Regions from separate parts of the Shewanella dokdonensis genome, predicted to be linked through region 1. Evidence: predicted binding sites of a transcription regulator. Region 1 holds the regulator's gene; the other holds the start of a gene.
What was found. Region 1 encodes FliA, which starts transcription of late flagellar genes. Its sites were predicted from a motif close to CTAAAGNTNNNNNNNNNNNNGCCGATA; they were not measured.
Positions count from the first base shown of each region.

Region 2: pomA (flagellar motor protein PomA) is a predicted target of FliA. The motif match lies at 1,438-1,464, and genes of this name have one in related genera.

Region 1 is NZ_CP074572.1:630,716-634,135, forward strand. Features, by position in the region: gene KHX94_RS02990 (chemotaxis protein CheA) at 1-558, opposite strand, end outside; gene KHX94_RS02995 (protein phosphatase CheZ) at 574-1,311, opposite strand; gene cheY (chemotaxis response regulator CheY) at 1,324-1,707, opposite strand; gene KHX94_RS20085 (RNA polymerase sigma factor FliA) at 1,754-2,473, opposite strand; partial or broken gene KHX94_RS20090 (MinD/ParA family protein) at 2,466-3,346, opposite strand; gene flhF (flagellar biosynthesis GTPase FlhF) at 3,353-3,420, opposite strand, start outside.
Region 2 is NZ_CP074572.1:3,228,677-3,232,096, reverse strand. Features, by position in the region: gene KHX94_RS15575 (flagellar motor protein MotB) at 1-536, opposite strand, end outside; gene pomA (flagellar motor protein PomA) at 540-1,307, opposite strand; gene xseB (exodeoxyribonuclease VII small subunit) at 1,680-1,919, shown strand; gene ispA ((2E,6E)-farnesyl diphosphate synthase) at 1,920-2,801, shown strand; gene dxs (1-deoxy-D-xylulose-5-phosphate synthase) at 2,823-3,420, shown strand, end outside.

The DNA of each region.
Region 1 (3,420 bases):
CTCGGCGGCTGGGGGTTCTACCGCAGCGTTTGGTGCCACGGATTCCAGCATCTCATCAAACAACGCATCCGCGCTGTCGGCCGTATCATCCACGCCGCTGTCAGCGGTTGTGTCATCAACAGCTTCTACGGCGGTTTCGGCACTATTGCCAGATTCTGACGGTAATGGCGCACCTGAGCTCAGCAGTTTCAGATTAGCCAGCAGCTGCGGTTCTGCCGGCTGTTGCTCTTCACCTGACTGAGTTTGGCTAAACATTACATTGATGGCATCCAACGCCTGAAGAATGATATCCATCAGTTCGGCGCTAACACTGCGTTTACCCGTGCGCAATAAATCGAAGGTGTTTTCAGCTTCATGGCAGACATCCACCATAGGGGCTAACCCCAGGAAACCTGCACCGCCCTTCACGGTATGGAAGCCGCGGAAAATAGCATTCAACAGGTCGGTATCCCCTGGATTATTTTCCAACTGCACCAGCTGCTCCTGCAGCAGCTCCAGAATCTCTCCGGCTTCGATTAAAAAATCCTGCAGGATCTCTTCATCAACATCAAAGGCCATCAATATGACTCCTCATCAGAACCCCAGACTAGAGAGCAAATCGTCTACTTCATCCTGTCCGGTAACCACATCCTGACGGGCCCCAGCATTATGGATAGGTCCTTCAGCATCTATATTATTTTCGCGGTTGCTGATTAGACTCTCGTTAGGTTGCGCCCCAAACATGGTCAAAAGTGATACAAGATTGCTTTCTACTTCTTTAACTAAATCAATCACCCGGCGGATCATCTGTCCGGTCAGATCCTGGAAATCTTGCGCCAGCAGTATCTGATTGAGCAGTTCGTGTAATCGTCCGGAGTCGGCCTCAGTTTGCACCATAAAATGCTGCACATCGTGACATAACGTTTTGAACTCATCGAGTGGCAGGTTGCGACGCATTAACCTGTCCCATGAAGGCTTGATATTGGTAAGGCTGACACTGAGAGCATCCGACAGTGGTAAGCACTCTTCAACCGCATCCATGGTTTTATTGGCCGCCTGTTCTGTCATGTCGATAACAAAACTCAGACGTTCTTTCGCATCTGGAATATCGTTACTTGCCAGTTCCACCAACCGGTTATCCAGTTGAAAATCATTCAAAGCATTGTGGAGTTGTCTGGTCAATTTACCAACTTCAGCAAATAGCTCTTGCTGAATAGGCACCGATAATTCACGAACCAGTTCATCGGCCTGTTGTTGTTCACCAGCAGACAACAATTCGACTAAGTGTTGTGCTTGTTCGAGTGTAATGAGTCCGGTGTTTTCTGCCTTCATAGCACCCCAAAATCAACCAAGTCGTTCAAAGATTTTGTCCAACTTCTCTTTCAGGGTCGCGGCGGTGAAAGGTTTCACAACATAACCATTCACCCCTGCCTGTGCAGCAGCAATAATCTGCTCGCGCTTGGCTTCTGCGGTAACCATCAACACCGGGATATTCTTGAGATGTTCATCTGCACGAATGGCTCTTAACAGGTCAATCCCCTGCATACCTGGCATGTTCCAGTCGGTGACCACAAAATCAAAATCACCTTTCTGCAGCATTGGCAGTGCAGTTGACCCATCATCGGCTTCTTGGGTGTTATTAAACCCAAGATCCCTTAACAGGTTTTTGATAATCCTTCTCATCGTTGAAAAATCATCAACAATGAGAATCTTCATGTTTTTATCCAAAGTTTCCTCCGCAGAGCTGAATTTTAAAACCGCTCAAAAAAACCGTTTAGTTCTGTGTCCAATGCCTGAGTTTTGCTTTGAGCCTGAGCATTGCCTGACTATGGATCTGACTAACTCTAGACTCACTGACATCTAAAATGGCGCCGATTTCTTTCAAATTGAGCGCTTCATCATAATAAAGCGACAGAACCAGCGCATCTCTTTCGGGTAAATGTTTAATTGCTTCGGCTAGTGCATCTCTAAACTGATCGTTTACCAGCGTTTCATAGGTATCGTTTGCCACGGTTTCATCGGCAAAGAACGCATCTGGAGCTCCACCAAGATCTTCGATTCCTATTATTTTACCAGCAGATACATCACTTAGTATGTGATGATATTCATCTAGTGGCATTTCCAGTCGTTGGGCGATCTCAGTGTCTCTGGCATCCCGGCCCAATTCCTGTTCCAGTTCGTCAATGACCTGGGCAATCCGCCGCTGATTGCGGTGAACCGAACGAGGTAACCAGTCGCCACGGCGGATTTCATCAATCATCGCGCCACGAATACGAATACCGGCAAACGTTTCAAATTTGGCACCCTTGCTACCATCAAATTTGGAGGCGGCTTCCAGTAACCCCATCATCCCGGCCTGCAACAGGTCGTCCAGTTGCACCGAAGCGGGTAAACGCGCTAGCAGATGATGAGCAATTCGTTTTACCAGCGGCGCATACTGGTCAACGATCAAGCTCTTATCGTTAAACCCGGTATACGCTGCCATTTTATTCACTGGCACCTTCCTCCTGGTATTCAGGTTTCTGTACCAAGCGTTCAACAAAAATTCCAGATGCCCACCGGGTTGTTGTGGTACTGGCCAACTGATCACTTTATTGGCCAATCCCTGATAAGCAATACTGGCAGGAGATTTAGGAAAGGCTTCTACAATCAGTTTCTGCTTACGCACAGACTTCCGTAGATTTTCATCAAAAGGTATGGTGGCAACCAGTTCCAATGCCACATCCAAGAAACGATCAGTGACTTTGCTTAATTTAGCAAATAACTCCATCCCTTCCCGTAGGCTACGCACCATGTTAGCCACAATTTTAAAGCGAAATACGCCGTGTTCACGACTGAGTATTTTGATCAATGCGTAGGCATCGGTGATTGAGGTGGGTTCATCACAAACCACCACAAGCACATCCTGTGACGCCCTTGAAAAACTCAGTACCATGTCAGAAATACCGGCAGCGGTGTCCACTATCAGTACATCAAACTGCGTTTTCATTTCACTAAAGGCGCGAATAAGTCCGGCGTGCTGCGCTGGACTTAATTCCACCATTGCTTGGGTTCCAGATGTTGCTGGAATAATACCTATGCCTTTTGGACCACGGACAATGATGTCATCCAGTTCCGCTTCGCCGGACAACACATGCGACAAATTGTGTTCGGCCCGTAACCCCAGCATCACATCGACATTTGCCAGCCCCAAGTCGGCGTCCAATACCATTACCCGTTTGCCCTTCTCTGCGAGCGCCACGGCGGTGTTAATAGCAACGCTAGTTTTACCTACGCCCCCTTTCCCACCGGTAACGGCAATTACTTTTACTTTTTCGTTTTGTTGTTGATTTATCATTCGTAAACCACTCGCTTGATCCCGGGTCATCGCTTACTACTCAAATGCATAGGTCATTTCATTTGACCTGACTTCAGGGTTAAATTCTGTCGTTTCTGTTCTGT
Region 2 (3,420 bases), 1.5 Mb from region 1:
TGCTGGCCGAGTGACTCAATCTCAATGGCACCGTCAACAATCTCTTTGTCGAGCTTCTCTGCCATTTTCTTAACTTGTTCATTAAGCTGTTGCTGGGTGGCTTCATTTTGCTGGGTGCGTTTATCTTCAGCCTGCTCCTGCGCGGTTGCCGCCGCATCACCGCCGCGCTGTTCCCCTTTTTGTTGCTGAATGCCACCCGAATTATCATCATCACCGGCTTGAAATGTCAGTGTGGGTTGCGTCATCTCATTGGTTTGCTGATTAATCACTTCAATGGGCGATGGATCGGGACGCCCCGGCCGGAACTCCAGTGCAATGACCGACGTCCCTTTCGGGATATCTTTCACTTCCACCTTGTTCTGTACCCCAAAAGCGTATTTCATCGACCCCGCGATCTGCTTGAACTTGAGTACGTCCATCTCTGAAAAAGACAGCAGTAACACAAAGAAACACATCAGCAGCGACATCAGATCAGAAAATGTCGCTAGCCATGGTGGCGCGGGTGGCGGGCAATCAGGACACTTTGGCTTGGCCATTGGCTATTCCCCACCAGTGGTGTCTATCTTGCGTTTTTTCTCAGCCAGATAGTTCTTCAAAAAGCTCTCAATCACCCGGGGATTTTGACCATCCTGAATCGCCAATACCGCATCCATGATCAGGTTACGGTTAAGCATCTCTTCGTTCATGCGTAGTGCCAGTTTGTCGGCAATCGGCAATGCCACTAGATTTGCCAGCAGTGACCCATAAAGGGTGGTTAACAATGCCACCGCCATCGCCGGGCCGATTGACTTAGGGTCATCCATGTTCGATAGCATGGCAACCAGACCGACCAGAGTCCCAATCATCCCCATGGCGGGGCCGACGTCGCCAAACGCTTTAAAAATCGCGATCCCTGATTTATGCCGTTCTTCGGTGAGCACAATATCTTTTTCCAGCGCTTCGCGTACCACGTCACCGTCGTGGCCATCCACCAGCATATCCACCGCTTTTTGCATAAAGGAATTCGAGATCTGCGCTTCTTCCAGCGCTAGAAAACCACCTTTACGGGCAGCATCCGCCATAGTGACCGACTGTTCGATGAGATCTTCTGGATTATCCAGCTTGAACATGAATGCTTTGGCGGCAATTTTCATGGCACCGAGGTATTGTTTGAGATTGAATTTCATCATCACCACAAAGAGGGAACCGATGAAAACAATCAATACTGAGGGGACGTCAACGTAGATAGAGATGCCGCCAGCACTGACCATGGCCCAGATCATCACACCAAACGCGCCAATAATGCCTATCAGGGTTGCTAAATCCACTCTTGCTCCTCAATTTTCTACAGTCGTGTCATCCATCAACGAACCGGAATGATGCGCTCTCCGGGGAACGGTTTGCGATGTTACCCTAGAAAAGGGAATGTTACGCTTTTCAACGGCTTCTATTTTGGTTTATCGGATCAAACTTAGGCAAGTTTAGAGGGATTTTAACCACGGAAGAAAATATTTTTGTGGCAAAGCGTGCTTTTGAGCAAATAACCAACGCCCACATTTGACCCATATCAACCGCTGCTATAACGTGTGTGCCAATATGGTTGCCGCCAGTCCTGCTCCGAACCCTCTGCTGACCCAGTCTCGATTCCCATTTCCGATCGCTGGTATACTCTGTCGCAGTGTAATCTCAAGGAAAACAACGTGGCTAAAAAACCTGAAAACCTCAGCTTTGAAGAGTCCCTGAACGAGTTAGAACAGATAGTAACCGAACTGGAACAGGGGGAAGTCTCTCTGGATGATGCACTGAAGCAGTTTGAACGCGGTATCGGTCTGGTACGCAGCAGCCAAAGCAAACTGGAACAGGCGCAACAAAAAGTTGCTATTTTGCTGGCAGATGATCCCCAGGCACCGCTGAGTCCATTTGATGTTGAGGAAGAATAATTGCTAACGGAAGCCATCAATCGTTGCCAGCAACGGATCAATCAGCATCTGGAGACGATTTTCGACGCCATTCCTGAAAACGAACCCAGATTAAAAGCCGCCATGCGCTATGGCGTGTTGCTTGGGGGCAAACGGGTTCGGCCATTTTTAGTGTATGCCGTGGGCGAAATGCTCGGACGCAAAGCCGAACAGCTAGATAACTGCGCGGCAGCCATTGAGTGCATTCATGCCTATTCATTGATCCACGATGATCTGCCCGCCATGGATAACGATGAATTACGCCGTGGGCAACCAACCGTACATATCGCCTTTGATGAAGCAACAGCGATTCTAGCCGGAGATGCATTGCAGACGCTGGCGTTTGAGCTGATCACTCAAAATAGTCAGGAACTGAGTGCCAAGCAACAGTTGCAAATGGTGCAGGCACTGGCAAAAGCTTCTGGTTATCAGGGCATGTGTGGTGGTCAGGCGTTGGATCTCGTGGCCACTGACAAAGAGATATCACTTACTGAGTTAACCCGGCTACACCAACTGAAAACGGGAGCGCTCATCCGTTGTGCGGTGGAGTTAGCGGTTATTGCGGCAGATATCGCTGATACCGAAAAACAACAGTTAATGACCTATGCCGAAGCCATTGGCTTAGCATTCCAGGTGCAGGACGATATTCTGGATATCACCGCCAGTACCGAAGAACTGGGGAAACCCCAAGGTTCAGATACCCGCGCCAATAAAAGTACGTATCCCAGATTACTGGGTCTAGAAGGGGCAAAAGCCACTGCCGAGAAACTGCTGCAAGAGGCACTATCGGCCATAGGTAATTTGCCCTACAATAGCCGACTAATTGCTGAATTCGCACGCTATATCATTGAGCGGCGAGTATAAAAAGAGACGAAGTAGCTCCCTATGAGTCTGGATATCACTCAATTTCCAGTATTGGCACAGGCTAATACACCCGATGAGTTGCGCCAGTTGCCACAGGCATTGTTGCCGCAACTAGCCGACGAACTCAGAGCTTTTTTGCTGCAATCTGTAGGACAGTCTAGTGGCCACTTTGCCTCTGGATTGGGCACTGTAGAGCTAACCGTAGCACTGCATTATGTGTACAACACGCCGTTTGACCGACTGGTGTGGGATGTGGGGCATCAAGCCTACCCGCATAAAATTCTGACCGGTCGCCGCGATCAGATGCACACTATCCGTCAGAAAGGTGGTTTGCACCCATTCCCTTGGCGTGGAGAAAGTGACTATGACACCTTCAGTGTCGGTCATTCCAGTACCTCCATCTCTGCCGCCTTGGGCATGGCCATTGCCGCCGACAAAGAACAAGCGGGTCGCCGGGTAGTTGCCGTGATAGGTGATGGTGCCATGACCGGTGGTATGGTGTTTGAAGCCATGAATCACGCAGGGGATTTGCACAAAGACATGTTGGTGGTACTCAACGATAACGAGATGTCTATCTCGGAAAACGTAGGTGCACTCAACAAGCATCTGGCACAGTTAA